One region of the Shewanella sp. SW1 genome, then DNA from elsewhere that is predicted to be linked to it. Evidence: riboswitches for the same ligand, from Rfam matches in the RefSeq annotation. Region 1 holds a riboswitch; the other holds the start of a gene.
The links. A riboswitch is a leader RNA that binds a small molecule or an ion and turns the genes downstream of it on or off. The one in region 1 is predicted to bind cobalamin.

Region 1 (15,255 bases):
TGAAAAAGCCTATTTGTATGACATAAACAAGAATATATACCGTTTGCACGACGATTATCTAAGGCGTGTGTGTTTGCGCTAGCTCGCGATAAACATCCATAGATAGAGGATGAGCGGGATATATGCGCAGTGTTGTTTTAGACTTGAGAATTGACTCCACTGGGCGAGTCGATGAAACTGGCATGAATATTTTCATCTGGGCGATCTTTCTGGGCCGAAATCAAGTACACTGCGCTCCTTTTGTTTTATGATGAGCGTTTGGTTCGCTTGATAAGACAAACGTGACAAGCATCATTTAGGAAATAGAGCAGAATGAGCAAGGGCAAAAAATACGATTTTCGCGTGACACAGGGCGACAACGGTTGGAAAACTGAAATCACTCGTCGCATGACATCAACTAAAACAGTTGTGTCTAAGAGCCATGATGGCTTTGCGACTGAAGCCGAAGCGCAAGCTTGGGGCTTAACTGAATTACAAGTGTTTTTAGGCACGTTAACTGAGCGCAATAAACGTCGCTCAGAGAAACAAGCTAAAGCAAAATTAGCCGCAGCATTAGCGGCTGAAGCGGCTACTGATGCCGAAGATCTTGATGAAGATGATTTCGACGAAGAGTAACACTCATTCGTTTAACCTTGTCTTATCAAGCCAGTGTGATCGTAAGGGAGCGTTCAAAGCGTTCTGAAACGTCACTCTGGCGATGAACAGCAAAAGGCAGATCTTAAGATCTGCCTTTTGTGTTTTTGTCGCTCGCGAAACTGTGCATATCAATTTATTTCATCCTATTTCCTCGTTTATCTTCATACACACTGTTCGGCTGGACTGATCTGTTGATGCTGTCATTAGCATGTTTTTATCGTATTTAGCCGAGATTACGTACTCTATACCATTAATAATTAACGATAACTATTATCATTTGATTTACTTAGATGCTGCTCTGTGCTCATATGTAAGTAATTCGAACGCACGTTTAACTTTATCAAGGTAAGGGAACTCCTATGAAACTACTTCAATCCAGTTTATTGCTGTGTTTGTCGGCTTCGGCAACCCTGAGTTATGGCCAAGCCTTAGATGGAGAGGCGTTACGCTTACTACAAGCGTCGCTAAAGGATTCGACTTTGGATGCACAAGCACAGTTAACCAATACTAAACGGGCATTGGCGTTAGATTTAAGCCATCAATATGCGCAGCTCGCGCCTATCTTACAGACTGAAATAAACCAGTATCAGTTGGCAGTAAATGCCGATGACATTCTGTCTCAGCATAGGCTCAATGATAATGTGATCACCAAAGCCGATGCATCAATTCGCCGAGTGAAGGGCTTAAGTGCCAAAGCGGATTCTCTGGTGCAAGTGCGTCTAGCGGATGAAGCCATGCTGACCTCATGGCAGCAAGGTGAGTCTCCTTTATTTGCCTATGAGCCCGATGGTGACGAGCGTCAGTGGGATTATATTGAAGCCTTTGATATTCATGGACAAGTGCATCAATTAGACGTGTATAACTTGCCGCAGCAGCCGGTGTTTGTGGTCGGTATCGATAGCAAAAAAGCCTTTGTGGCTGGCTTAGAGGTGATGCGGGCGACATTTGCCGAGGCGCAGTCAGCGAAAAAAGAGGGCGCACTACTGAGCCGTGCGCAAACACAGGCGGTGGCAGACAAGCCGATTTCAACCACAGTGATCAAACAAATATCCTTGAAGGATGACCATGAGCCGTGGATTTCTGGTCGTGCCGAAATTTACGGCATAGTGACTGGGGTTGATCCAAGCCGTGAAGAGCCTGTGCTCGATATCGTCGAAATGCCCTATTTAGATTATGCGGATACGACCTATTATCCGAATCAAATCATCATCCATTGGGAGCGTTATCGTTGGGCGGCTGCGGACATGATCTTAATGGAGCATGACGATGGTACTAACTATAAAGTGTTGGCCACTAAGCTGTTGGAAGCGGCGGAGCAGATCTTAAAGTCGATCCCCGATCCTGAAGCTCAGGGTTATGCGCTGATCCCGCAAATCACCAATGGTATTTTAAGTGTAATGCCGGATGCTTGGTTCACCAATGACGATGACTTTGTCGATGTGTATTACACCTTACAGGAAGGGGTTGAATATCCTAACTTGAACGGAGCTAACGGTAATGCGATGACGAGCTTTGCGCCATTAGTCATCCAACCAAGGCCATGATGGATTAGTGCGGCTAAATGCAATGGCTGAAATGTAAAAGCGGATCCTAAGATCCGCTTTTTATTGGCTAACTTAAGGTGAGGCTAAGCCATTCCTTTAAGCTTTTAACTTGAAACTGCCTTGCATAATCGCCCAGTGACCTGGGAAGCTGCAGAAGAATTGGTAGGCTTCGGTGGCGCTCATACCGGCAGTGCTAAAGGTGATAGACGTTGATTCGCCACCGCCCACTAAATCTGTGTGTGCGATAACGCGCGTATCACCGGCTTTGACATAGGCTGCATCAGGACCGGCACTCATGCCTTCAGTTGCTACTGCTGACATATCGGCTGCCTTAGTTAATACCCAGTTATGGCCCATGGCTGCTTTTGGCAAGGTTCCTGAGTGGGTTAAGGTTAAGGTCACTTCTTTACAGCTTGCAGGTACAGACAGCTCTTTAGTGTCAAATTGCATTGCATCAGTGGCGGCAATTTTCAGTTCACATTCGTTGGCACTCGCTTGGCTAGCGAATAATAATCCTAGGCCGATTAGGCTAGTGCTGGTCACGTTACGTAAAGCTGTGCTTTTTGCTTTCATCTGGTACTTCCTTATTTGAACAAGGGTAGCCGAGCCGTTTTGACTCGGACATGCACCTGCCAGCATAAGCAATCTTCATTAAATGGGAATGAAATCAGCGTGTAAATTATGTATATGCAACTTTAGGTTGAAAGCTTGCATCGTTATTGGCGGCAAAATTGTTAGCGGTAAACATAGGTGAGTACTTAGCTTTAGTGAACTAAGTACTCAGGAGCTATTATTTATGTGTTTGATTTATAAATGATAATTTATTGATTCTAACGCAGGGCGTCTAATTCAGAACGTCTTACGTTTTAGTACGAAAGCTCCTGTCGATAGGGAATCGCACGTTGTGCGCCTGGGCGAGTGACAGTAATGGCACTGGCTGCATTGGCAAATCCCACGGCTGCAGCAATTGACATGCCCTCGCTTAAGCCCACAACTAAGGCGCCATTGAAGGTATCCCCTGCGGCGACTGTGTCTATGGCCTGCACTTCAAACGCAGGTATTAGCCCATTAAAACCTGGGCTGCTGATAAATGCGCCACGGCTACCTAAGGTAATGACCACAATCTTTACTCCCTGCTGGTGGAGAAGTTGCGCTGCCATTTGTGCATCATCAAGATGGTTGATCTCAACTCCCGTTAAGGCTTCTGCTTCGGTTTCATTGGGGGTAATAATATCTACCCACTTGAGTACATCTTGGCCAAGTGCCGTCGCTGGAGCAGGATTTAGTACAGTCGTCACGCCAAGATTCTTGGCTATTTGCAGCGCCTTTGCCACTGTGGCAGCGGGCGTTTCCAATTGTGCTAACAAGTACTCCGCATTAGCAAACAGGGCGTAATGAGCTTCTAAGTCATCGGGTGAAAGGCTGGCGTTGGCACCTGCGGCAACGCCAATCGTATTCTCACCGTTATCACCGATAAAAATCATGGCAGTGCCTGTGCTCAGTCCGGCTATTTGGCGGATCCCTTCCGCGCTGATGCCATCTTTCATCCAGCTTTGACGCATATCATCGCCGATACTGTCTTGGCCGAGATGGCAGATAAAATCAGTGCGTGAACCTGATTTGGCTAAGCGCGCGCAGGCGACGGCTTGATTGGCCCCCTTACCGCCCAGTTCGAGGCGATAATCTCGGCTCATTAAGGTTTGCCCTGCAGCGGGCAGGTACTCAAATTTCATCACATGGTCGGCATTTGCACTGCCGATAACGAGTATCTGGCTCATAGAAGACTCACTGTTATTTTTATCTGCGATTGAGATAAGTTGCATCATAGACGCGTAAACTGTCTACCAGTAAATCGACAAAGCCTTGCCTATCGATCCCAAACAGCACAGTCGCATTGGCGGCTTTACCTGTTAGCTGATAGCGATCGACCACTGTCATGCCTAAGGTCAACTCACTTTGGGTTTCAATACTTACCCAGCAATCTTGCGCCTCAAATAGCTCAGGTTTAAGCAACCAAGCGATAGTGCAGGGGTCGTGCAATGGCGCACCAATAAAGCCCCATTTAGGATCTCTGTGGTAAATCATAAAGAAATCCAATAATTCGGCGACGCACTGAGCAATTGGATTTTGAATCGCGCGAATGCGTTCTATGTCTTCATCCATGATTTGCGCCTGATGAGTCACATCGAGCCCACACATAGTGATGGGAATACCTGACTTAAAGACAATATCGGCGGCTTCGGGGTCGACAAAAATATTAAATTCGGCGGCTGGGGTCCAATTACCGACACCAGCTGCGCCGCCCATTAGCACTATGCGCTCAATTTTATCGTGTAACTCGCTATGACTCGCCAGTAAAAGGGCGATGTTAGTCAGCGGTCCTGTGGGAATTAAGGTTACTGGCTGATGACTTTGGCGAATTTGCTGCGCCATTAATTCAACTGCGGTAATGGCTTGAGGACTAAAACTTGGATTAGGCAATGCAGGGCCGTCGAGTCCGGTTTCACCATGGACATTGTCGGCAATGATTAATTCGCGAGCTAATGGCTTGACTGCGCCGCCAGCGACAGGAATATCACTGCGATTTAATAAGGTTAAGATCCGCAGGGCATTATTGAGCGTTTTATCCGGCGTTTGGTTACCGGCGCTGGTGGTGACGGCAAGTGGAACCAGCTCTGGATGGGCGAGAGCTAAAATGAGCGCAATAGCGTCGTCATGGCCGGGATCGCAATCCAGAATAATAGGGCGAGTCATACTGTTACTCCTTTAAACAGTGGTGATGGGGGCTTAGAATAGCATGCCATCAGTTAGGCGCTAGCCTGTGGAGGGGACTTGCAGAGTAAACTGTGAGCATTTTCGTCTTTTTATCAACAAGCTGCTAGAATTCTGCCCATTTTTGACACTAGGCGATGTTAGGTAAATCCATTCTCGCTCTGTCCGCTGCACAACATTGAATGACATCTCCAAGCAAATATAAGGAAATAAGTAATGCTCACTCATCGAATCACTTGGCCTAAGGTTTTACTCGTGGGCATGGTTGCCATGCAGATCTCTGGCTGTAGCGATCCTCAACCTATGGCCGTTGTGGAAAGTAATAACGAGTCATTGCTACAGTTTGATAACGGCAAACTGCTCCAACTTAAGGAAAATCCGAGTCCACAGTATCGCCATATTCCCTGTGATTTACCCGCAGTCGAGACTGTGGTCAACAACAGTTCGGCCTTTGCGGCGTTAACACAATCTGGTGAGGTGATCACTTGGGGTGACAGTTATGCTGGCGGTGATAGCCGCGAGGTGACGGAGCAGCTTAAGCAAGTTAAGCAAATCGTCCCAGTTAAGGACGGGTTTGCCGCGCTACGTCAAGATGGCACTGTGGTGTACTGGGGCAATGCGGGGAAATATAGCCTCGACAAAGCCCTACAAAACCGCATGACCAATATTACCAAATTGTTCGCCAATCAAGAGGCCATTGCCGCCCTTGATGCCAATGGCAAGGTGCATACTTGGGGTTATGGCCCCTACGGCGGCAATAGCTTACATGTGCAGGATCAATTAGTTGATGTTGTTGATATCTTCGCCAGAGGACGCAGTTTTGTCGCCCTCAAAAAAGAAGGTAGCGCGGTGATTTGGGGGCAGGTTGAAGAGTCGACCAATATGAAAAAGTTACTCCCGCAGCTTACGGATGTAGCGAAGATCGAATATTTTCAACACACCTATGCCGCCTTGAAAAAGGACGGCACTGTGGTGAGTTGGGGCTGGCGCAGTGATGCTTACTCGATCCGCAGCGCCTTAAAGGATGTGGCGAGTATGACGGCAAACAATTGTGCCTTTGCGATTTTAAGCCCTACGGGGGATGCACATTTTTGGGGCGATGGGATTAACTGTGGTATCGATTGGATTAAAAAAACCGATATCACAGGGGTAAAAGAGATTATCAGCATTGGCTCAGGCTTTTTATTACTGCAGGATAAGGCCGTGCCGCAAATAGTGGCCGACGATACTGATTACGCTCATATGTTTGGGTTTCATTATGCCCAAGAGATTCTTGATAAATATTGGCAGGAAGGCAGCATCATTACCCAAGGGCCTGCCTCCTTTGTGTTTACACGTCCCGATGGCAAAGTGGTGCCTGTTGGTTATCGCGCCAACCGTGAAAATGTGGAGAAGTTGATTGCACGTATTCCGCGCCTTACTTGGTTAGATGGCGCAAATGACGGTTATGTTGGCATCAGCGAAAAGGGGGAACTGGTCTCTTGGTCGATGAATTTGCCAATGTTCGACAAGTCGCCAGTGCAACCTGCTGACTCGTTAGTGATTAAACCGCTGGATTTTACCCCCGTTGCCCAATGTGAAACCTCTAAGCAGCGTCAGGTGATTTTGAGCAAAGACAGACCAAAACCTGCGGCAAAAAACTGGGATGGTGTTTTCTAGCTCATGTGAGTTTTCTCGCTAACTTGAGATTAATGGACTTTCATCCGTATAGACGTCTATAATGCGCGCGCTCAGGTCTGATATGCTCTGAGCCTTGTTGGGCGTTAACAGGTTGTACGCCCTTTGAACCTAATTTTGAGTCAACCTTCTGTGGTGCTTGCGTGCGAAAGCCGTGAGATAATCGGGAAGCCAGTGAAATTCTGGCACTGCCCCCGCAACGGTAAAAGGTGAGAGACGACCGCGTTTGATTGGTGTGTTCAAGACAGAACCCGAAAGTCAGAATGTGAAAGGTCAGTCTCGCGTTAATCCAACTTTAATGGATTAACATAGCCTAAGTCCGGAGACCGGCCCTAAAGGTGTTTTTGAGATTTCGGTGGGCAGATCTCAAAATGCGATAATCACCGTCAGTATTTACGACTGAATTAACGGTATCGTGGCGTCAATGCCCCGTTTTCCTTGCAGGAGTTAAAGGTAAAATGGGAACAAATCCAACAAAAATCGCGCTGCTGATCGGCAGCCTATGCAGTTTTTCAATTATCGCGCCCGTTATGGCGGCTGACGATACCAGCACAGCTAAAGTCGACGAGCATCTTGTCGTGATCGGCCGCTCTGATAAGACCCCGTTAAATATTGCCGCCAATGTGAATGTGATTGATGCCGCGGCGATTGAAATGAGTGGCGCGACTAATTTGACCGACGTCTTACGTGGTCAAAGCGGTATTCAAATTTCGGATAACAATATTGGAACTAGCTTTGCTATGCGTGGTTTTAGCGCCAGCACTGCCGTTAATAACACGCTGATTTTACTTGATGGTCGTCGTCTCAATAATATCGATATCGCAGCGCCTAGCCTTAATGCCATTCCGCTTAATCAAGTGGATCGTATTGAAATTTTATCGGGTAGTGCGGGTGTGCTTTATGGCGATCAAGCGGTAGGTGGCGTGATCAATATTGTCACTAAATCCCCTGAAAATACAGGTGGTAGCGTACAGTTATCTGGCGGTAGCTTTGATACCTATGAAGGTCGTGGTGATGTGTCTGGCGCGATCAACAAAGATTGGCGTTACTTTTTCACAGGTAGTTATAACCAAGGTGACAACTATCGCCAGCATAATGCCAACGAAACCGGCTCTATTCTTGGCCGCATTCAATATAAAACAGCCACAGACTCGTTCTTTGTTGAAACCAGCTACTACGATAACGATCGTGAAAATCCGGGCTCGCTTACTGAAAAGCAATTTAAAGACGATCCCCGTGCTTCATCAAATAAGGTAGAGTATGCCCACGAGATGACCACTGCGGCGCGAACGGGTTACCAGCATCAGCTTAATCAAAACTGGGCGCTGGCGGCGGATTTAGATTACAGCGATACCTTAGTGTCTTCTCTTAATTGGGGGGCGAACAGCCATAACACACGCTCACTGTTAATGTTTAGCCCTAAAGCGTTAGCGAATTACAGCACGCGTCAAGGCGAGCTAAGCCTAGTCACAGGTTTAGACATCAGCCGTGGCAAGGCTGATTTTGACACTATGGCGCGCAGTAATGTGCAGCAAATGCAAAGCGCCTATCTACAAGCTACAGTGCCTTTAAGCCATACTTTAAGTTACGTTGTGGGTGGCCGTTATGCGCGGGTGACCGACGAGTTAGTCGATGGCAATGTCTATCCTAATGGCATGGATTTAGACGAAAATGCCCACGCATTCGAACTGGGTTTAAATTACCGCCCAACTGCGGAGCACAGACTCTATGTGCGCGCTGATGATAACTTCCGTTTTGCCAAAGTGGATGAGCAAGCTTATACATCGCCGGGCGTATTTGGCTTAAAGCCGCAAACAGGCCGTTCCTATGAGGCGGGTTGGGATTGGGCTGTCGCTAGTCAAACCCTGCGAGTCAGCCTATATCGTCTCGATTTAGAGGATGAAATTGTTTATGACTCGAGTGCAGTTAAACCCATAGGTGGAAATTTCAACGGCGCAAACGTTAATGCCGACGCTTCTCGTCGTTATGGCGCGGGTGCCGATTGGGATTGGCAGGTGACTAAAGCGCTGCAACTCGGGCTGGAATATAACTACACCGACGCCGAATTTACCGATGGTGCTAACGATGGCAAAGAGCTGTCTTGGGTGGCAAAACACACGGGACGCGGTTATGTCAGCATGGATTTTGCTGAGCATTTCCAAGTATTTGCCGAAGCTATCTACACGGGGGATCGTTTTATCGAAGGCGATAACGCTAATCAAGGTGATAAGCTAGCAAGTTACGTGCTTGGTAATTTAGCCTTGAATTATAATCGTGATGCTTGGCTTGCCAGTCTGCGTATCGATAATGTATTCGATAAAGATTATGTTAGCGCAGGTTATTACGGTGGCGATTGGGGGGATAGTTACTATTCTGGTCGAGGTCGCGATATTCGTTTCACTGTGGGCTACCGCTTCTAAATATTAATGAGCTATCTAACTAACAAAGCCAGACTCAGTCTGGCTTTTTATTTTTTACGCTGAGTTCAAAGAATAAATCTTAAAATAGGTATAGTCTTGAATATCGTTTTAGTAGAGTGGTTTAATTGTCGTTATCTATAGTGTTAGCGGGCAGTCATTACTAAATAGGAGTAATTTATATTTTACTCTGCTGTTTATGGCTGAAATTCTTAGTATTTTAGGTATGATGTGAGCTGTAACCGAATCATCTTATTGTTAATAAACAGGTGTAAAGTGTCTTATGACTGATCTTGAGCAACAGGTTTTTACTCAAGTTAGAGCTATCATAGCGAACGAAGAGCAAGTGATTGGCCGCCGAGGAATTCTAATTCCACTCAAAAAAGCGATCCTTGCTGAAGGCGACATTCGTAATGTGATTGACATTATCTCGAGCGATCCCGCATTGGCAGCGCACATGCTTATGCGCAGTAATTCCGCACAGGCTGCTGTAGTGGAAAATCACAAAACTCGTTCGTTGAAAGAAGCTTTGATCCGCTTAGGTCAAGTTAATATCTATCGCTACGCCTTTACGTTCTATTTAAAAGAACGCCTCGATGAACTGCCACAGCCCTATAAAAAGTTGGTCCAAGGTTATTGGAAGCTGACTGAAGATATTGCAACGGATGCGGTAGATAGCTTAGCGGATATGGAAGGTGTGGAGGTTGATGCTGACGAAGTGCAAACCTTAGCTCTGTTCAGTGTGTTCGGCCAAATTATCGCACTGACCGCATTTGCCTATTTAAATGCTAATGCCGAACAGTCATTTCCTTTAAGTGTGATTAAGTCATTGATTGATAATCAACAACAGACCTTAACCATAGAAGCGTTCGAGGCGTTAGATCTCGATCAGGATCTGCGTCAAGAATTTATGATCGCCCATAATTTGCGTCAGACCCGTAATCCTAATTCATCAGGGTTGATACTGCGCCGTGTCTTGTCTATGCGTGGATTGTTGATGAATCCGCTGTAATTTGTCGATGCTATGAAGTAGTCATTTGACTCAATAAAAAAGCCTGCATTCGCAGGCTTTTTTACTCTATGTCACCCGCATTAATTCGTCTTCTGCTGGCGGGATAAACCTTCCCTCGCCACCAGTTGTAACCAATTTTGGATCAATGCAGAGTTAGCACTGTGGCGGCGATAGGCACCAAATAGCGGTCGTTTCAGACCTTCTTGGCCGAGTTTTACCGTAGCGAGACTCAGTCCATGTCCTTCATTAATCGACCAGCTTGGCAGTGCGGCTATGCCGTCTTTACAGGCAATGCGTTGCAATAACATCATGGTTAAATCACAGGTTTTTTGCTCGCCCGCCTCTATGCCCGCAGGTTCTAAAAAGTGGCGATAAATATCTAAACGTGTCAACGGCACTGGATAACTGATAATAGGCAAGTGTGCTAATTGCTTAGGAGTGACATAGGCTTCTTTCGCTAAAGGATGATCCTTAGCAACCACTAACTTCACTTCAAAATCAAACAAATGCTGGTAGGCGAGTGAATGCCCAGGCACAGGATCTGAGGTTAATACAATATCCAGTTCACCCATTTCTAAGGCATTGAGCGAGTCGAACAAGTGGCGGCTCGACAAGTCTAACTCGGCAGTTGGATGATCTTGCCTAAATTGTTCCATTACAGGCATTAACCAGCGAAAACAGCTATGGCACTCAATGCCGACTCGCAACTGATTAGTTTCGGTTTCCAGCCCATTCTTCAAATCTGTCTCGGTTTCTAACACCTTAGGCAAAATCTCTTCGGCCAGATGCAACAGGCGTGCACCTTCTTGGGTGAATGACAGTGGCTTACTCTTACGCACAAAAATGGGCGAGTTAATCCTTTGCTCCAACTCCTTAATCTGGTGGGAGAGGGCGGATTGAGTGACAAAACGTTTTTTGGCTGCGCCCGCCAAACTGCCGCTTTCTTTCAGGGCCATTAAGGTTCGCAGGTGTCTTAGTTCGATCATGTTCACTCCAAGTGAATTTCGCTCATGTTGTGCTTGAAATCAATTCGGTTGCTGGCATAGAGACTAACACAATAAACTTCTAGACGTCCAGACGCCCATTGTTATTTATCAAGGCTGAAGTGCTGAAAAGTGCCAAGAGAAAACAATCTGGTGGGTGCAAGTGCCGAATGTGGCTTATCTCAAATAAAGGAAGATAGAGTATGCAATTAAATAGTCTTGGGTTTCCCCGTATTGGGCGTCGTCGTGAATTGAAATTTGCCTTAGAAAAATACTGGCGTGGTGAGAGCACTCAGGTGGAATTACGTGAAGTGGCGAGTGAACTTCGCCGCACCCATTGGCAGTGGCAAGCTGCTGCGGGCATTGAGCAAGTTCCCGTAGGTGATTTTGCCTTTTATGATCAAGTGCTGACCTTAAGCGCGACTTTAAATGCCATTCCTGAGCGTCATCGTGGTGAAGGGACAATCGATCTCGATACTTTATTCCGTGTTGCCCGCGGCAGAGCGCCAACGGGCCAAGATGCGCCAGCCTCTGAAATGACCAAGTATTTCAATACTAACTATCACTATCTGGTACCTGAGCTCAGCCAAAACCAAGTGTTTTCGATTGCCTATGAGCAATTTTTCGATGAAGTCAGTGAAGCGCAGTCCTTAGGCTATAAAGTAAAACCTGTGCTACTCGGCCCTGTTAGCTACTTGTTCCTTGCTAAAACCGTGGGCCAAGAGTTTGATAAGTTAAGCTTATTACCCAATTTATTAGCTGCTTATGCTGACATTTTGGCGCGTTTTGCTGCTCAGGGAGTGCATTGGGTACAGCTCGATGAGCCCATTCTCGCATTGGAATTGGATGGCGAATGGCAAACGGCGATCATTGAGGCGTATCAAGCACTCAGCACTGCGAAGGTGAAGATCCTTCTTACCAGTTATTACGGCGGTATCGCACACCATCAAGTGCTGGTATCGGCCTTGCCGGTCGCGGGGTTGCATGTCGATTTAGTCACAGCGCCGGATCAATTGGCAGTCTTTGCCAATGCGCTTGGTCAAGATCAAATTTTGTCGGCGGGTGTGGTCAATGGCCGCAACGTGTGGGCGGCAGAGGCGGATTTAATTGCCGAACGCATAGGCGCGGTTGCCCGTGATCTCGGAGATCGCTTGTGGATCGGTACTTCTTGCTCACTCCTGCACAGCCCTGTGGATTTAGAGGTGGAAGCCACGCTTGAGCCTGCGCTGCGTCAACAACTCGCGTTTGCGAAGCAAAAATTACTCGAACTGGCCAATGTGCGCCAATTGCTACTGGCACCTGAATCGGCCGCGGCAAAAGAGATTGTGCAAACCTGTTTGGCGCGCCGTGAGGCGAAAGCGCAGGCCGCCGACAGTCAAGTGATTGCCCGCGTTGCCGCGTTGACATCTGCCGATTATGAGCGCGTCAGTGATTTCAGCGTACGCCAAGCAGTGCAGCAGCAGAAATACCGTTTACCTCTGTTGCCGACCACCACCATTGGCTCCTTCCCACAAACACCAGCAATCCGTGGACTACGCAGTCGTTGGCGCAAGGGCGATCTGAGTGATGCACAATATACAGAGCAATTGCAGCAAGTCACCCGCGATACAATCGACCGCCAGCTTAAACTCGGTATCGATGTACTGGTTCATGGTGAGGCCGAGCGCAACGATATGGTGGAATACTTTGGTGAGCAGCTTGCGGGTGTTGGCTTTACCAAAAATGGTTGGGTGCAAAGTTATGGTTCACGCTGTGTTAAGCCGCCGTTGATCTATGGTGATGTTAGCCGTCCAAAGGCGATGACGGTTGATTGGGCCGAGTTTGCCCAAAGTCTCACCGACAAGCCTGTAAAAGGCATGCTGACTGGCCCGGTGACGATTCTGCATTGGTCATTCGCCCGTGAAGATATCGGCCGCGATGTGATTGCGACTCAGCTGGCGCTGGCGATCCGTGATGAAGTGGTGGATTTACAAAATGCCGGTATTGGCATTATACAAATCGATGAGCCCGCCTTCCGTGAAGGTCTGCCATTGAAACAAAGTGAATGGCAAGCCTACTTAGATTGGGCGGTGAATGCCTTTAAACTCAGCGCTGCTGGCGTGACTGATGAGACTCAAATCCACACCCACATGTGTTACAGCGAGTTTAATGACACCATTGCCGCGATTGCCGCCATGGATGCCGATGTGATTACTATCGAGACTTCGCGTTCACGGATGGAGTTACTCAACGCCTTTGAAGATTTTGAATATCCAAATGAAATTGGCCCCGGTGTGTATGACATTCATTCGCCAAACACTCCAAGTGTGGAGGCCATGGTGCACTTAATCGAGAAAGCGGCGCAAAAAGTGCCCGTACGTCAGCTATGGGTTAATCCAGATTGCGGCCTAAAAACCCGTACTTGGGATGAAGTTGAACCCGCACTGAAAAACATGGTCGATGCCACGCGAGAACTACGTCGCCGCCTTGGTTAATATTATGCTTGAGTGAAATATTTTTTTACTGAGCTTATTGAATTAGTAACAGCGGATGCTTATGCATCCGTTGTTTATTGCTTGCCGATTGACTTAAGCATCTCGCGGTAAGCCTTTTTCGATAATGCGCACCATGCGCTCGGTTTTGCGGCGGGCTTTTTGTTGTTCAGTTGCTGCGCTTTCAGCAAGGCGCGATTGCTGGGCATTAAGCGCCCATTCAATATGCTCACTCACTATCTCATCGATATCTTCGCTGTGATTGCGGGCGTTAAGTGCGGCAATAATGCTTGGGCTCGCGGGAGCGTTACCCAGTGCTACTGCAATATTACGTAGCCAACGTTTATGTCCAATGCGACGAATGGCGCTGCCTTCAGTTTGTTTAAGAAACTCGGCCTCGCTCCAAGCAAAAAGGCTGAGAAGGTCAGGTTGCTTTAACTGCGGACGAATATGAAAGTCAGTTTCTTCAGTCAGCGGCGCTTGGCGATTGATGGGACACGCGAGTTGGCAATCATCGCAGCCATAGATGCGATTGCCCATGAGTGGCCTAAATTCTTCGGGAATAGCGCCCTGCAGTTCAATGGTGAGATAGGAAATACAGCGTCTGCCATCGACCACATAAGGTTCTACGATTGCACCCGTTGGGCAGGAGGTAATGCAGGCGACACAAGTGTTACAGCCTTCTTGAATGGGAATATCCACAGGTAGAGGCAAATTGATCAGTAGCTCACCTAAAAAGAACCAACTGCCAGCCTCATGGTTGAGTATGAGTGAGTGTTTACCTGTCCAGCCTATACCGGCTTTTTCTGCTAAGGGGCGCTCAAGTACAGGGGCTGAGTCAACAAAGGGGCGAAAGTCAGCGGCATCGAAACCGAGAGCAACTAACTCTGCACTGATTTGATCTCCGAGCTTTTTAAGTCGAGCGCGGATCAACTTGTGATAGTCGCGACCTCCGGCATAACGGGAAATATAACCTAAGTTGGGATCGGTGAGATTCGTTGCAAAGCCAGCTTCGGGTGGCAAATAGTCCATCCGTACGGAGATCACCCGCACTGTGCCCGGATGCAGTTCTTGCGGGCGAGCGCGCATCATGCCATGGGTAGCCATATAGGCCATTTCGCCATGAAAACCTTTGTCTAGCCATGCTTGAAGTTTGGCTTCTTCAGCGGTTAAATCCGTATCGCAAATGCCAACCTGCGCAAATCCGAGTGCTTTTCCCCACGTTTTAATTTGCAGAGCGAGCCGCGACAGCATGCTGGCATAGGATTGGCTTGGGGTTTGATTGGCTAAAGTTGACATGAATTGATTGCAGCGAGGCTCTTGGCTAGGTGGCAATATGATAGCAGTTTTCACTTATTGAGGACGAGTTTACTCAGAAGGGGGCATGAGGCGATATTTTCTTTGGGGTATTTGTTTATTTGCAGTTGGGATTGAGTCTATGATTAGGTCTAATGTTTATCGTTTGGTATTCGTATGCTAAGTGCGTTTCCCCTTAGGGCGTGTTTTCTTGCGATGAGCTTATTAGGCCTGATGCCTAATCTTGTTTTTGCGGCGCCTGACAAGTTGAAATTGGTGACTGAAGCTTGGCCTCCCATGAGTTACGAGCAAAATGGTGTGCCGCAAGGTTTTGCGGTGGACTTAGTCAATACCTTGCAATCAAGACTGGGTCAGAGTGAAAAAATCGATGTGTTACCTTGGGCTCGGGCGTATTCGATTGCCAATACCTCAGCGAACGTTTTACTT
Region 2 (15,255 bases), on a different contig from region 1:
TAGTGGTCGAAAGCTTGTTGAATCAACGCCGCATCGGGACGTTTGAGTATGCCGCAGTTATTAATCAAGCCACACAAGCAACGCACAGTGTAAGCACCGCGGCTAAAACCAAAGAGATAAATCTCATCGCCGGGGGAATAGTTTTGCACTATATAGCGATACCCATCCATGATGTTTTTATGTAAACCGCGCCCTGTTGCGCCACCGATGGTTTGATCGTAATAGGAACCCACGCCCCAATCATAAAATACCTGTTGGGGTTTGCCGTCACTGGCCAAGGGGCTAATAGCCCGCGCGAGGCGCAGCACATTGGTTGGGAAATCGACCTTAAGATCTTTCTCGGGCCGATTCCAAGTCCCATCGGCACAAATCACAATACGTTTATTCATAGGATCATCCTTGAGAACACTTTGAACGCTCAACGGTTAGTGGCTAACCCATAGTCGCTAACAACAAATTGTCGCTAGTTGCTAGTCACTAATAGGCAGTTACTAGTCCTCAAACTTAGCGCATTTTATGCCTGTGCTAAAGCCATTCGCGCGTCTTACTTAACATTGCAACCAACAATGCTGCGTCACTTATGCGCCGACATTTAAGGTTCGATTAGTAATCAAAACCTTGCTGTGCCTTGATACCCGCTTCAAAGGCGTGTTTCAGCGGCTGCACTTCGCTGACCGTATCTGCAAGCTCGATGATGGCACGGTGGCAAGCACGGCCAGTGATAATCACATGCTGCATCGGTGGGCGATTTTTAAGTGCGCTAAGCACGCGTTCCACATCCAGATAGTGATAGCTCACCATATAGGTGAGTTCATCGAGCATAAGGCAATCTATGCTCTCATCTTGCAGCAGCTTTTCGGCGGCTTCCCAAGCGAGTACAGCGGCGGCGGTATCCTTTTCTTTATCTTGGGTTTCCCAGGTAAAACCTGTGCCCATTACATGAAACTCAACCCCTGCACCTTCGAGTAAATTGCGCTCACCGCACTCCCAAGTGCCTTTGATAAATTGCACTACCGCGGCTTTTTTACCGTGACCGACGGCGCGGGCCACAGTGCCAAAACCTGAGGTCGATTTGCCTTTACCGTTACCGGTTAACACCAGCAGAATCCCCTTCTCCTCTTGGGCGGCGGCAATTTTAGCATCCACACCTGCTTTCACTTTCTGTTGACGAGCCTTGTGGCGTTCGGCCTTGATTTGCGCTTGTTCGTTGTCGTTCTGTGCTGTCATGGTCTTCTCTTCACTCTGCTGCTAAAAATGTCTGCTTCTAAAACTTATGCTTCTAAAATTGGCTGTAATTTTTGCATGTCTAAATGCTCGGCTAACACATCGGCTAAACGATCGAGTTGCTGCTCACGTATTTGATTGATATCTATCGCCTTAGCATCGTTTAATCCTGCCCAGCGCAGGATCAGCTGACAGGCATCAGGGCTATCAAATAGCCCATGTAAATAAGTACCTAAGATTTGCCCATCATCGCTTTGCAGGCCATCGGCAAAACTCATCGCTGGCGCGGTTAATGATGTCGATTCAGGGATTAACTGCAAGGGCGCATTCGTTTGTTCAAGCCTAGGGATAAGATAGCTTGATTCACCGCAGTGGATTTCATAGCCCTTCACAGCAACCTTTTGCCCAAGTAACGTTAGCTCACCTCTCACTCGCCGTAACTGTTTTTCGGCTTTGAGTTCTGTGCTCAGCGGCAGGTAGCCAAGTCCAGCGGTATCGCCCGCACTGTCTTCAATGCCTAAGGGATCGGCAATGCTTTGGCCTAACATTTGGTAGCCGCCGCAAATTCCGAGCACTTTGCCGCCGTAACGCAGGTGTGTGGCAATATCTTTATCCCAACCTTGCTGGCGTAAAAAGGCTAAATCGGCGCGCACATTCTTACTGCCGGGCAAGATCAATACATCGGCGGCGGGCAAATGAGTCGCGTGACTCGCGGCTTGGGTTTGCAACGACACATAGTCAAAATCAATATCGGGATGCAGCCGCAGCGGATCAAAATCTGTGTGATTACTGATCCTTGGGTACACTAATACCCGTACTTTTAAGCGGCTGTTAGCGCCTTTGGTCGGCGAGCTTATCAGCGCATCTTCGGCATCGAGATGTAAATCATGCAGATAAGGCAACACGCCTAAAACAGGCTTTTGAGTATAAGCTTCAAGCCAATCGAGCCCTGATTGCAACAGGCTAATATCACCACGGAAACGGTTGATCACAAAGCCCTTTACCCGCGTCTGTTCGGATTCTGATAACAAGGCCAAGGTCCCGACCAAATGGGCAAATACGCCACCTTTATCGATATCGGCAATGATAATCACAGGACAATCCACGGTTTCGGCAAATCCCATGTTGGCGATATCACCTTCGCGCAGATTGATCTCCGCTGGACTACCCGCGCCTTCAACCACTATGGTTTGATACTGGCCCGTCAATCGCTCAAAGGATTCCAGCACAGCACCGAGCGCCATTGCCTTGTAATCCTTAGATTTAGGTCCAAAAAAGGCCGAGGCTTCGAGTGTTGTCAGGGCTTTGCCATGAACAATAATTTGCGCGCCCGTGTCCGAGCTAGGTTTAAGCAGTATGGGATTAAAATCGGTATGGGGCTCAAGATAACAGGCCACGGCTTGTAAGGCCTGTGCGCGGCCAATCTCGCCGCCATCTATAGTGACAGCGCTATTGAGCGCCATATTTTGCGGCTTAAAGGGCGCAACCTTAATCCCCTGACGAGCGAGCAAACGACAAATGCCTGCGACTAAGGTGCTCTTGCCCGCATCGGATGTTGTGCCCTGCACCATCAAGACTTTTGCGCGACGAGGTGAATTAACAGCAGGCGTATTCACCACAAGATTAGCTGCAGAATGAATAGCTAAAGCGTCAGCGGTATCGAGTGCATTAGCACAGGCGGTGTTGTCTGTGTTTGGAGAGGACATAGGTTTAAAAGGCTTATTCTAGTTTGCAGGGATAAAGATAAAAGCTCAGTCTCAACATCACTTAACTTATTTAGATTAAAGTGGTTTTAGTGCTAAGGGTAAACCAGCGACCACTAAGGTGACATTGTCCGCTAAGTTCGCCACAGCTTGATTCAACCAGCCCGCTTCATCGACAAATTGTCGGCTCAACTCACCTAATGGCACTATGCCAGAACCGACTTCGTTACTGATCAAAATCACCACTCCCTCGAGCTCGACGAGGGAATCCACAAAAGCTGTTTTCTCGGCCTGCCAACTCGCATAAGCTTTATCGTCAGAGATTGAAGTAGCAGAGGTTGAAACGGCAAAGTCAGTCGCATTCCACTCAGTCGGCGCGGGTTCATCATCGATGTTAACGTTCGATGCAAGTAATTGATTAGTTAACCAAAGAGTTAAACAGTCTACTAAAATCACTCGCCCAGGTTTTGCTAACTGTTTTAACAGTGCAGTGAGGGCGAGCGACTCTTCAAACAATTGCCATTCGATACCATCGTCCGATCGTCCCGCTTGATGCTTGGCGATACGTGTCGCCATTTCATCATCTAGCGCCTGCGCCGTCGCCACATAGCAAGCATCGAAGCCAAGCGCAGTATACTGACGCACTAAGGCTTCGCCGTAGCGACTCTTACCGCTACGGGCGCCGCCTAGGACGAGGTGGATCACAGTATGTTACCCACAACGAGCAATACAAAATAACACACAATTTCAGATATTTGCTGCGCCGCGCCTAAGGTATCACCCGTGTAACCGCCAATCTGGCGTCTAAAGATCACTATGATCAAACGGCGCAGTCCTATCATCACCAACAGCAATGACAATGCCGCTAACCCCTTGAGGAATAACAGCACTAATACGCCGCTGGCGATCAGGATAAGCAGCTCATTAATGCCTTGATGTTGCGATAGCGGCTTAGACTTACTGGTCTCGTCATCGCGGACATATTTTTCACTAAAGATGATACTGGCTGATACCACACGGCTCACTGTGTGCGCGACGATAAGTGCTGAACCCGCCACGACAGGATCGTACAGGGCCAACTCGACTAGCAACTGCCATTTCAGCAGCAAGGCCAACATCAGCGCCAGTGCGCCATAACTGCCAAGGCGCGAGTCTTTCATGATCCGCAGCTTGTCTTCAGCCGTCCAACCCCCGCCAAAACCGTCGAAGGTATCGGCGAGGCCATCCTCATGGAATCCGCCCGTGAGCAAGACGCCAACCAACATAGCTAAAAGAACAGAAACGCCAGCGGGGAGCCAGTTCTGCGTCAGCCAAAACACTATGGCGCTTAACAAACCGACCAGAAGACCGACGAGACCGAAATAACGGCTGGCCTTATTCAACTTATCGCTATCGACTTCGACCCACTTAGGCATAGGAATGCGGGTAAAATAGCCCATGGCAACTAAAAATAAATCTATCTCTTTGTGCCAGCTTTCGCGTTCTGACATAAAGCATCCTTAGTGAATTCACACTTGCTGCAAGGTTTAAAATTAAAACGGTTGGCTAAAAAGCTATTATTTTAAATAAGTAAAATAAGCGACTTAGCAGAGCACATCATACAACAGCCTCAATCCCCGCATCACTAAAACTCGCCATTTGATTGTAAAAATTTACTGAGGCTTGAATAAGCGGCAACGCCAAGGCTGCACCCGTACCTTCGCCTAACCTTAGCCCTAGGGATAATAAAGGTTTAGCTTGCAAAAATTCTAACATTCGCAGATGACCTTGCTCATCGGATTGATGGGCAAAAATCAAATAATCACGCACATTGGGGGCGATTTGCACCGCGACTAATGCCGCCGCTGTCGCGATAAAACCGTCCACGACCACCAGCATTTTACGTTCAGCGGCAGCTAACATAGCTCCCGTCATCTGCACAATTTCAAAGCCTCCTAGGCAAGCTAACACTGACTTAGGCCCAGTTAAGGCGCTTTGATGCAGCAATAACGCAAGCTCAATCAGCATCAATTTACGTTCTAAGGTTTCGCTATTAATGCCCGTACCACGGCCGACACAATCAATCACATCCAGCTGCATAATCGCCGCCATAATGGCCGCAGCAGAGGAGGTATTGCCTATGCCCATTTCGCCAAAGGCGACTAAGTTACAACCCGCTTGATGGTGACGTTCAATCAAATCGCGCGCCATAGCAAAGCCTTTATCGACGGTTTCCAACGTCATCGCGGGCTCTAAATGGATTGCACCCGTTCCAGCGCCAAGACGTTGATCGATAATACCTTCAACCCCTTCAACTGGCGTTAAAATACCGCAATCGATCACTTCGAGCTTAAAGCCCACCTGCCGACAAAAAACGTTAATCGCGGCGCCGCCATGGGCAAAGTTTTGCACCATTTGATGAGTCACTTCGCTAGGGGCAATCGACACGCCTTCTGCGGCAATGCCATGATCCCCCGCAAACACTAACATGGTTGGATGGACTATTTTGAGCACATCCGTTTGTGGCTGCTCCGTTTTTTGCAAATCAGTCGTTTGCACGCGGGCAATCTGCAAGGCTAAGGATTCGAGCTGACCTAAGGCGCCGGGCGGCTTAGTCTTAAGATCAATTTTCTGCAGAATCACCAGATCCTGCGCTTTACTCACAGGGCTTATTTGAAAAGACACGGCTGACTGAGACATCCACACTCCACTTTGTAATCTACATTAAATAACCACAACGCATCCCGCGTCTATGACGAACATGTCCAATTGTGCATTTCCAATCGCGGGTGGGATATCAACAGAAATACTGATTATCCCGTCAGTCTGCACTTACGACATGACTCTAGGATGACGACTTAACTCTGGGTTTACATCCTGACTAGGCGCCTACGGCATGACCTTGTATTTACGGCATGACTCTACGCTTACGTAAAATCAGCAAAAAGAACATGCTACCTATGGCGGCCGTGATAATGCCCACGGGCAACTCTTGATTACCCAATAAACAGCGCGCTAATACATCAATCCACACCATAAATAATCCGCCCACCAGCGCCGTTAATAAAATTGGCTGACGACCGGGGAATAGCATACGCACGGTATGGGGGATCATTAACCCGACAAAACCGATACCGCCACAGGTAGCCACCAAAATAGCGGTAATCAAGGAGCAAAGCAGCAACATATTGAGCCGCAGCTTAGGCACATTCACCCCTAAGGTATGCGCCGTTTCATCCCCCGCCTGCAACGCCATGATCTGCCGTTTCATGCCTAAAATAATGAATAAACTCGCGCCAATCACCAGTGTTGGCAGTACTAACAAGGACCAACTGGCCTTTGCAAAACTGCCTAAACTCCAAAACAGCACAGAGGCTGTCGCCTGCGGACTGGCGAAATACAGTAGCAGACTCGTTAATGCGCCGAACATAAAGGAGGTCGCCACACCAGAGAGCAGCATGCGCTCCACTTGGCTATTGAGCCCAAGCCCAGACAAAGCCAGCACTATTAGCACCGACAAACTCGCGCCAATAAAAGCGCCCAAGGGCAAGCTAAACCAAAGTAATCCAGACAAGGCGCCCGAACCGCTAAAAAGCCCAGAATGTGCCGCCATGCCCGCATTATCAAAAAATCCAGAGCCAGTGAATAAGGTCAACATCACCACAGCGCCAAAGGACGCGCCAGAGCTAATGCCAAACAAATAGGGATCGGCGAGCGGATTGCGAGTCACGGTTTGCAACACACTGCCCGCCAGTGACAAACCCGCACCCGCCACAAAAGCCAGTAAAATGCGCGGTAGCCTGAGCTCCATCACAATGCGCTCAGTCATGCCATTGGCTTGAGTGAGGTTCGTCGCCTTATTGATAAATACTTGAATAACATTCATAAAACTGATGTTCGCCGCACCAAAACTCGTCGCGACAATAGGCGTTATCAAAGTGATGATACCTAATACGAGCAGCATCAGTTGTTGTCTCGTCAACGGTGTCACGATACGCCCCAAATATGAGATGAAATATTGTTTACTCCCCGGAGTCATCCACCTTCGCCTCGCTCGTTCAGGCCATGATCTACATGGTGGTAACCATAAAAATAGCTGATTAAGGGCTTTTTATGTTGTGGATGGGGCGATACCTGAGCACACACGCCAAACACATCGCCAATTCGCGCCTCGGTTAATACTTCGGTTGGCGTCCCCATAGCGCTGACTTCCCCGTTATGGATCAACAACAAACTGTCGCACAGGGCACTGGCTAAATTAAGATCATGAATAGAGGCAATCACGCTAATGCCAAGACTACGCACCAATTCGAGGATTTGAATTTGATAGCGCACATCGAGGTGGTTCGTTGGCTCATCGAGGATTAAAAGCTGCGGCTGCTGCACTATGGCACGGGCAATCAAGGCGCGTTGCTTTTCACCGCCAGATAAGTGCTCATATTGTTGGTGCATCTTATGGCTCAAGCCTACTTTCTCTAAAGCCTTAGTAATACGCTCAATATCACAGCTCGAATTGGTATCGAACATACCCTTGTGGGGCGTTAAGCCCATACTGACCAATTGCTCTGTGGTGAGGTCAAAATAGTGCGGTGTATCCTGCTGCACTACGGCAACGCGACAGGCAAACGCCTTGGGCGACAAGCGCTCAATATCTTGATCAAAAAGGGTAATTTTTCCCTGAGTTGGGCGAACAAACCGATACAAACAGCGCAGCAAGCTAGACTTGCCCGCACCGTTAGGGCCAATCAGCCCCAGCATCTGCCCCGTTGGCAGCGTAAAGTTAATATCGGAAAGAATGGTTTTGCCATCGATACACCAGCTCAACTGGCTCACATTGAGCGCGACTGACGGGCTCAATGACGGGTTAGTGTCACTGTCATTCACGGGGCTATTAGTTTGGATTGCGGAAAGTTTCACCTAAGCGGCGCTCCTATCGAGTCCAAACCTGTATAAAAAAGGTTGTGCATATTGTCATCTGCTCCCTCGAGTCACCCGCTCGAGAACTAAGGCTGCACGCAGCGATAACAGAAATAGGCAGGTCTCCTGACTTGTAGAAAAGAAGGGGCTAGGCTCTAGAATCTAGGTGCTTCTTTAAACTACTCACAGTTGCGGGCACAGTTCTGGCTGACTAACAAGCAGCTCCCCGATTCCCTATTATGTTTGGGTTGATATGCTCTTTGTTAACAACGCCACTGTGAATTAAAACAACGGAGCGATTCGAACAAAGAGAGTCTATTCCCAACACCTATTTCTGCGACGTTATCACTCATTGCGCATGTAATACGCTATCTCGTTCAAACGTCAGGGAAAAGCATTATCCTACATCTATCCCATTAGGCAATGCTGTTTAAATCAGAATATTTTCATGTCAGCTTATTCTCGCCAAACAATCACGCCTACATGATAGCGCCGAGATAGTGAAATAAGGCCTCAACACCTGCGCCCACTCGGCCAATCTAAACGCCAATAGCAGGCACCCTGTTCATCTTGCAGCACATTAACGCTCACCACGGCCGCCACGGGTAAATCGAGTTGACTATAAAACCCCACCGCCCGTTCAACCCCTAAGGCACGCGCCATTAAGTGACGGATCACCCCGCCGTGGGTCACGACCCACACTTGAGTGGTTGGCATATTGTCAGCGGTTTCATTAACGGCACTGTTTTCATTACCCATTTTATGTGAGTCAAGGGTCAATCGTTTAAACTCGGCGGCGAGTATCTGGTCAATCGTCCCATTCACCCGCGACTCGAAACTAGCCATAGTTTCCCCATTGGGCGGCGGTGTTTGCCAAGGGTTTTGCCAATAGGCCGCTAAATGTTCGCCCGCTTGTTGATACAGTTCATCGAGCCGACGACCGTCCCAATCGCCAAAATCAATTTCCTGTAAACCCGTTAAAAACTGCGCCTGCAATGGCCTTGACTCAGATACCAGCGCCGCCGTCGAATGCAGCTCGGCGGCAAAGGCTTGGGCAAATTCGGCGCAGCGGCGTGAAGTCGAGCTGTAGATAGCGCTGCAGGTACTTGCCTGCGCCTCAACCGCTGCCGACATTTGCTGCCAGCCCTTTTCACTTAAAGGCACATCCACACGGCCGCGTAAAATGGCGCCGCCTTCGCACTCGCCGTGACGCAACAATAACAATCGAACTTGTTTCATCGTATTCCTATGTCTATCACTCATGGCAAATTTTGTTGAAGCCCCACATTAGACCCGTCGTCCTATATACTCAATTACGTCCTAGTCCAACGACTAACAATACAACTAGCCCAGCAAAAAAACCGTTAAACTGGGGATAAAGTGGCGCTAGGACTCAATTATCGTCAGTCAATTTTGACCTTGCCCTGACAATCATAAGTCGCGTATTATGGACGTCTATACGTTTAAATGTCCAAAACAAATTTTTAAGAACAAGTATTCAAAAAAATGTCGGCTGACGACAATAAAATGCACTTAGCATAACAATGGCCGATTTTTGGACTTAACTTAGCTGTATTTAAGGTAATTATTTATGACGATACCCTCAACCAAAGCCAGCCAAATATTAGCAGACATTCGCAAACAGCTTGCAGAGCGCATTCTGATCTTAGACGGTGCCATGGGCACTATGATCCAAGGCTACAAACTGGAAGAAGAGGACTATCGCGGCGAACGCTTTAAAGATTGGCATACGGATGTCAAAGGTAACAACGACCTCTTGGTCTTGTCACAGCCTCACATCATCAAACAAATTCACACCGACTACTTAAACGCCGGTGCAGACATCATTGAAACCAACACCTTTAACGCCACCACCATCGCCATGGCCGACTACGACATGCAGTCGCTGTCCGCCGAAATTAACTTAGTCGGCGCGCGCCTCGCCCGTGAAGCCTGTGATGAAGCCTTTGCTGCCACAGGCATTCCACGCTACGTCGCCGGTGTGTTAGGCCCCACTAACCGTACGTGTTCGATTAGCCCTGATGTGAACGACCCTGGCTATCGCAACGTCAGCTTCGATGAGTTAGTGACTGCTTACAAAGAATCCACTAAGGCACTGATTGAGGGCGGCGCGGATATCATTATGGTCGAGACCATATTCGATACCTTAAACGCCAAAGCCGCGCTGTTTGCGATTGAATCGGTATTTGATGACTTATTCGGTCAGCATTCTAAAGACAGACTGCCTATCATGATTTCGGGCACCATTACCGATGCCTCTGGCCGCACACTGACTGGCCAAACGACCGAAGCCTTTTACAATTCCCTTCGCCATATCAAGCCGTTATCTATCGGTCTTAACTGTGCACTTGGGCCAAAAGAATTACGCCCCTATGTGGAAGAATTATCCCGCATCAGTGAGTGTTATGTGTCGGCGCATCCGAATGCAGGCCTGCCGAACGAGTTTGGCGGTTACGATGAAACCCCAGAAGACATGGCGAATGTGATCGAAGATTGGGCGCGCGAAGGCATGCTCAATATTATCGGGGGTTGTTGTGGTAGTACGCCTGAACATATCCGCGTGATCCGCGAAGCGGTGAGCCGTCATGACCCGCGTATTTTGCCGGACATTCCAGTCGCTTGCCGCTTGGCAGGTTTGGAACCACTGACTATCGACGCCCAATCCCTGTTCGTTAACGTGGGTGAGCGCACCAACGTCACAGGCTCGGCTAAGTTTTTAAAGTTGATCAAAGAAGGCAAGTTTGAGCAAGCGCTCGATGTCGCCCGCGAGCAGGTCGAAAGCGGCGCGCAAATCATCGACATCAACATGGACGAAGGCATGCTCGATGGCGCCGAGATCATGCACAAGTTTTTGAACTTGATTGCCTCTGAGCCCGACATCAGCCGCGTACCGATTATGATCGACTCCTCTAAATGGGAAGTGATCGAAGCTGGCCTCAAATGTATTCAAGGCAAGGGCATAGTTAACTCTATTTCCCTCAAAGAAGGCGAAGCCAAGTTTATTGAGCAAGCCACCTTAGTGAAACGCTACGGCGCGGCGGCCATTATCATGGCATTCGATGAGCAAGGTCAGGCCGACACTAAAGCGCGTAAAATCGAAATTTGTACCCGCGCCTATCGGGTGCTGGTTGATAAGGTCGGCTTTCCGCCAGAAGACATCATCTTCGACCCGAACATTTTTGCCATCGCCACCGGTATCGATGAACACGACAACTATGCCGTCGATTTTATTGATGCCATTAAAGCGATTAAAGCCACCCTGCCCCACGCGATGATTTCGGGCGGCGTGTCGAACGTGTCGTTCTCATTCCGCGGTAACAACCCAGTGCGCGAGGCGATTCACGCCGTTTTCCTGTACCACGCCATCAAAGTCGGCATGGACATGGGCATTGTCAACGCGGGTCAGTTAGCCATTTACGACGATATCGACCCTGAACTTAAAGTGCGGGTCGAAAACGTGGTGCTTAACTTGCCCTGCCCAGTTGAAGGCTCAAGCAATACCGAGCAGTTACTTGAAATCGCGGAGAAATTCCGCGGTGATGGCGCGCAGGTCGGTAAAAAAGAAGATTTAGAATGGCGCAGCTGGCCGGTGAGTCAACGCTTATCCCATGCGCTCGTCAAAGGCATTACCGAATTTATCGATGAAGATACCGAAGCCGCTCGCCAAGAAGCGAAACGTCCACTGGATGTGATTGAAGGCGCCTTGATGGACGGCATGAACGTAGTCGGTGACTTATTCGGCTCGGGCAAGATGTTCCTGCCGCAGGTGGTGAAATCGGCGCGGGTAATGAAAAAAGCCGTGGCTTACTTAAACCCCTATATCGAGCTAGAAAAGGTCGAAGGCCAATCTAACGGCAAGATTTTGATGGTGACGGTAAAAGGCGACGTGCACGATATCGGCAAGAATATCGTCGGCGTGGTGCTCGCCTGTAACGGTTTTGAGGTATTCGATTTAGGCGTGATGGTGTCGGTGGAGCGAATTCTCGACGCCGTGAAAGAACACAATATCGATATCATCGGCATGTCGGGCCTCATCACTCCGAGTCTGGACGAGATGGTGCATAACGTGAAAACCTTCCACCGCGAAGGCTTAACCATTCCGGCGATTATCGGCGGCGCCACTTGCTCAAAAATCCACACAGCGGTGAAGATTGCGCCCCATTATCCCCATGGCGCCATTTATATCGCCGATGCGTCCCGCGCCGTGCCTATGGTAAGTAAACTCATCAACAACGAGACTCGCCAAGCGACAATCGACGAAACCTATGCCGAATACGATGACATGCGCACTAAACGTTTATCACAGGCTAAACGCAAAGAAATTGTGTCACTCGAAGCGGCCCGCGAAAACCGTTGCCAACACGATTGGGCCAACTACACCCCGTTCACGCCAAACGTGCTCGGTCGCCAAGTATTTGATAATTATCCATTAGAAGACTTAGTCGAGCGTATCGACTGGACACCGTTTTTCCGCTCGTGGGAATTACATGGCCATTACCCCGAAATCCTCACCGACAAAGTGGTGGGCGTTGAGGCGCAAAAGCTGTTCGCCGATGGTCAGGCCATGCTCAAGCAAATCATCGAAGAAAAGTGGCTCACGGCGAAAGCGGTTATCGGCTTATTCCCTGCCAATACCGTTAATTACGACGACATTGAGCTGTACACCGATGAGTCGCGTACCACAGTTGAAATGACCACACATCACCTGCGGATGCAGCTTGAGCGTGTCGGTAACGACAACTTCTGTCTATCTGACTTTGTTGCGCCAAAAGACTCAGGCGTCGCCGATTACATGGGCGGCTTTGCGGTGACCACAGGCCACGGCATAGACGAACATGTGGCGCGTTTTGAAGCCAACCACGACGACTACAACGCCATCATGCTCAAATGCTTAGCCGACCGTTTGGCCGAAGCCTTTGCCGAGCGGATGCACGAACGGGTACGTAAAGAGTTTTGGGGTTATGCGGCCGACGAGCAGTTAAGCAATGAAGCCTTAATCCGCGAAAAATACAAAGGTATACGCCCCGCACCGGGTTACCCAGCATGCCCAGACCACACAGAAAAAGGCTTGTTATGGGACTTGCTCAAGCCCGATGAAACCATCGACTTGAATATCACCGAAAGCTACGCCATGTTCCCCACAGCGGCAGTATCGGGCTGGTATTTCGCCCACCCGAAATCCCGCTACTTTGGCGTGAGTAACATAGGCCGCGATCAAGTGGAAGATTATGCCAAGCGTAAAGGGATGACTATCGCAGAGACGGAGAAGTGGCTGGCGCCAGTGTTGGATTATGATCCCGAGTGATTGGGATCTGCAATCACCCGCAGGGCTTAAACTTTCAAACTTCGTTTGAATTAAGCGTTAAAGTCGTGGGGCTTCACCCCACACCCGACCAAGGAGGACTGCTCGTCCTATCCTCCTTGGATTCTCCAAGACGCCCCTAACGAAGTTACATGCATTGATTAGTGGCTTCGTGCTTATTCGAAAATAGCTAACGCTTCCGATGGGGCGTCCCTTCCCCCCGAAAGCTACGCAGACGTCCTGTCTGCGTCACGCTATTTTCTTCAACGCCCTTCAGCAACTTCGCAGGGGATCGGTGAACTTCTGTGAGATTAGAGTTAACTTTTCGCATTGAAAGAATTATGCCAACGCCACAAGCCTTATTACCCTCAACTTACCAATTTATATAGTAGACTCAAGCTTATTATTGATACTTCTATAAACTAAATATAAGTGTATCAACTCAACCAAAGCTAAATTAACTATTACGACAGTGAAATATTGAAGATGACCCATAGCCCATAAGTTAAATAAAAATAAAACTTCTATAAGTCGAAATTTAGACCATTTAAAGTAATTTGACGGATAATCTTTACCTATAAGCATAGGTAACAGTTTCAAATTAAAAGTGACTGCAATAGCAATATGCACACAGAGCATGCTAAGTAAAGAAAACAATAATTTAAAGCTAAAAATATTCATCTGCATAAAAATCGATTCAGACTTAAATTCAACCAAAAAATCAACAGCAAGGCCGATAACAAGTGTCAAAGCAAGCACTATGCTCATACCCAAAAAACTAATTTTTTTCATAAAAAACTCTTAAATCATCCCTAAAATAAATCAATAAACACAGTCAGCGAAACGTCTTGAAAGTGAAGTTAACCCAATAAATTCAAACTTTTATAATTTTTCACAAGTATATTAAAAACAAAGAACAAGGTCAGAAACATGAGTGTTTTTACAAAGATATCGATAAAACGTAATGGACTCATCCCGCCAGCTAATAACACATCGAAAACAGGCAGTGATGGCAGCACAACAAATGTAAAAAATGAAGTACCTAACACAGAGTAAATAAAATACCTTGGATACCCAACTCGATTAATAATCAAAGCACATACTAAAGAAAATATGATCATCAGTGGAAGATGTATCCAAAAGCAAAATACAACTATCCCCAAGTTTTCACTTAATGCTTTTACATTGAAAGATAACAGTAAATCCCACCACCATTTGCTATCAACAGACAACCCACTTCCATGCATATATATCAACACAGCTATGCCGAAAATAATCACTAAAAACTTCAATCAACCTCCAAAAACTCAAGCTTAGTTATTACTAATCGAGATTTAAAAAATCGAAACCGTGTATTTTCAATAATAGTGAGAGCGTTATACCATTTCTGCATCGAGTAAAGTAATAGGCGAAAAATTATAGTTTAAATAAGGATTGGTGAATCCAATATTTTTTGTTTTTGCATTCCATTTAAAAATGAAATGCATATCTAACTCACCATTCAAAAAAAACAATTTATTGTTGAAAAAATTTATTCAACAATAATTTCAGTCGCAAGAACTGAGAAGCCATACAACCAAGTTGTAGCACCCTCAATTTTAGATGTGCTACGGCGTTTATGACATCTCCATGAATTATCAAATGGGCTAGTATATTCTAATGTTACCTTTGGAAGTAGCCTATCATCGATTGCCTCAATCAATTTTTTATGCTTTATTGATACTGCCGATGCAATATCATTAACGAGATCTTCATCTTTATTACTAACATATAGATAGACTACTATAGGTAGCCGAATATATTTATAATTCAAGTCACTTTCAATTTGTTCAATATTCAGACGTTTCATTTGATCACATGCACTTTCCCAAGGCTGCAATACTTTTGGAATATTAGATAGCGTTGAAATATCTTTTGCAATATTAATACGAGCGACTTTAAATTCAATTAAAAAATGTACATCTTTATAGCAAAGTAAAAAGTCAACACGTCCAACACTCGAACCCTCCCGCCCAACCTGTAGTTCGGTTGCAATGAAACCCACATCGCCTTGAAATTTCAAGCAAGACTTTACGAAAATACCATATAACTCGCGCTCATTAGGAATTC

Region 2: linked by a shared signal. The riboswitch ahead of L5M71_RS06445 (ABC transporter ATP-binding protein) and the one ahead of L5M71_RS19895 (TonB-dependent receptor) in region 1 are both predicted to bind cobalamin.

The regions. Positions count from the first base shown of each region.
Region 1 is NZ_JAKKSG010000026.1:35,880-51,134, reverse strand. It holds gene L5M71_RS19925 (DUF3622 domain-containing protein) at 313-615, shown strand; gene L5M71_RS19920 (DUF3103 domain-containing protein) at 996-2,180, shown strand; gene azu (azurin) at 2,277-2,753, opposite strand; gene rbsK (ribokinase) at 3,047-3,958, opposite strand; gene rihA (pyrimidine-specific ribonucleoside hydrolase RihA) at 3,978-4,934, opposite strand; gene L5M71_RS19900 (hypothetical protein) at 5,169-6,611, shown strand; cobalamin riboswitch at 6,746-6,979, shown strand; gene L5M71_RS19895 (TonB-dependent receptor) at 7,088-9,049, shown strand; gene L5M71_RS19890 (HDOD domain-containing protein) at 9,330-10,058, shown strand; gene L5M71_RS19885 (LysR family transcriptional regulator) at 10,139-11,044, opposite strand; gene metE (5-methyltetrahydropteroyltriglutamate--homocysteine S-methyltransferase) at 11,245-13,515, shown strand; gene queG (tRNA epoxyqueuosine(34) reductase QueG) at 13,609-14,811, opposite strand; gene L5M71_RS19870 (substrate-binding periplasmic protein) at 14,986-15,255, shown strand, end outside.
Region 2 is NZ_JAKKSG010000005.1:171,922-187,176, reverse strand. It holds gene L5M71_RS06480 (DUF2235 domain-containing protein) at 1-389, opposite strand, end outside; gene cobO (cob(I)yrinic acid a,c-diamide adenosyltransferase) at 604-1,227, opposite strand; gene L5M71_RS06470 (cobyric acid synthase) at 1,272-2,930, opposite strand; gene cobU (bifunctional adenosylcobinamide kinase/adenosylcobinamide-phosphate guanylyltransferase) at 3,006-3,632, opposite strand; gene L5M71_RS06460 (adenosylcobinamide-GDP ribazoletransferase) at 3,629-4,417, opposite strand; gene cobT (nicotinate-nucleotide--dimethylbenzimidazole phosphoribosyltransferase) at 4,524-5,606, opposite strand; gene L5M71_RS06450 (FecCD family ABC transporter permease) at 5,815-6,945, opposite strand; gene L5M71_RS06445 (ABC transporter ATP-binding protein) at 6,942-7,823, opposite strand; cobalamin riboswitch at 7,922-8,115, opposite strand; gene L5M71_RS06440 (histidine phosphatase family protein) at 8,337-9,062, opposite strand; gene metH (methionine synthase) at 9,415-13,149, shown strand; gene L5M71_RS06430 (hypothetical protein) at 13,528-13,938, opposite strand; gene L5M71_RS06425 (hypothetical protein) at 14,007-14,438, opposite strand; gene L5M71_RS06420 (hypothetical protein) at 14,678-15,255, opposite strand, start outside.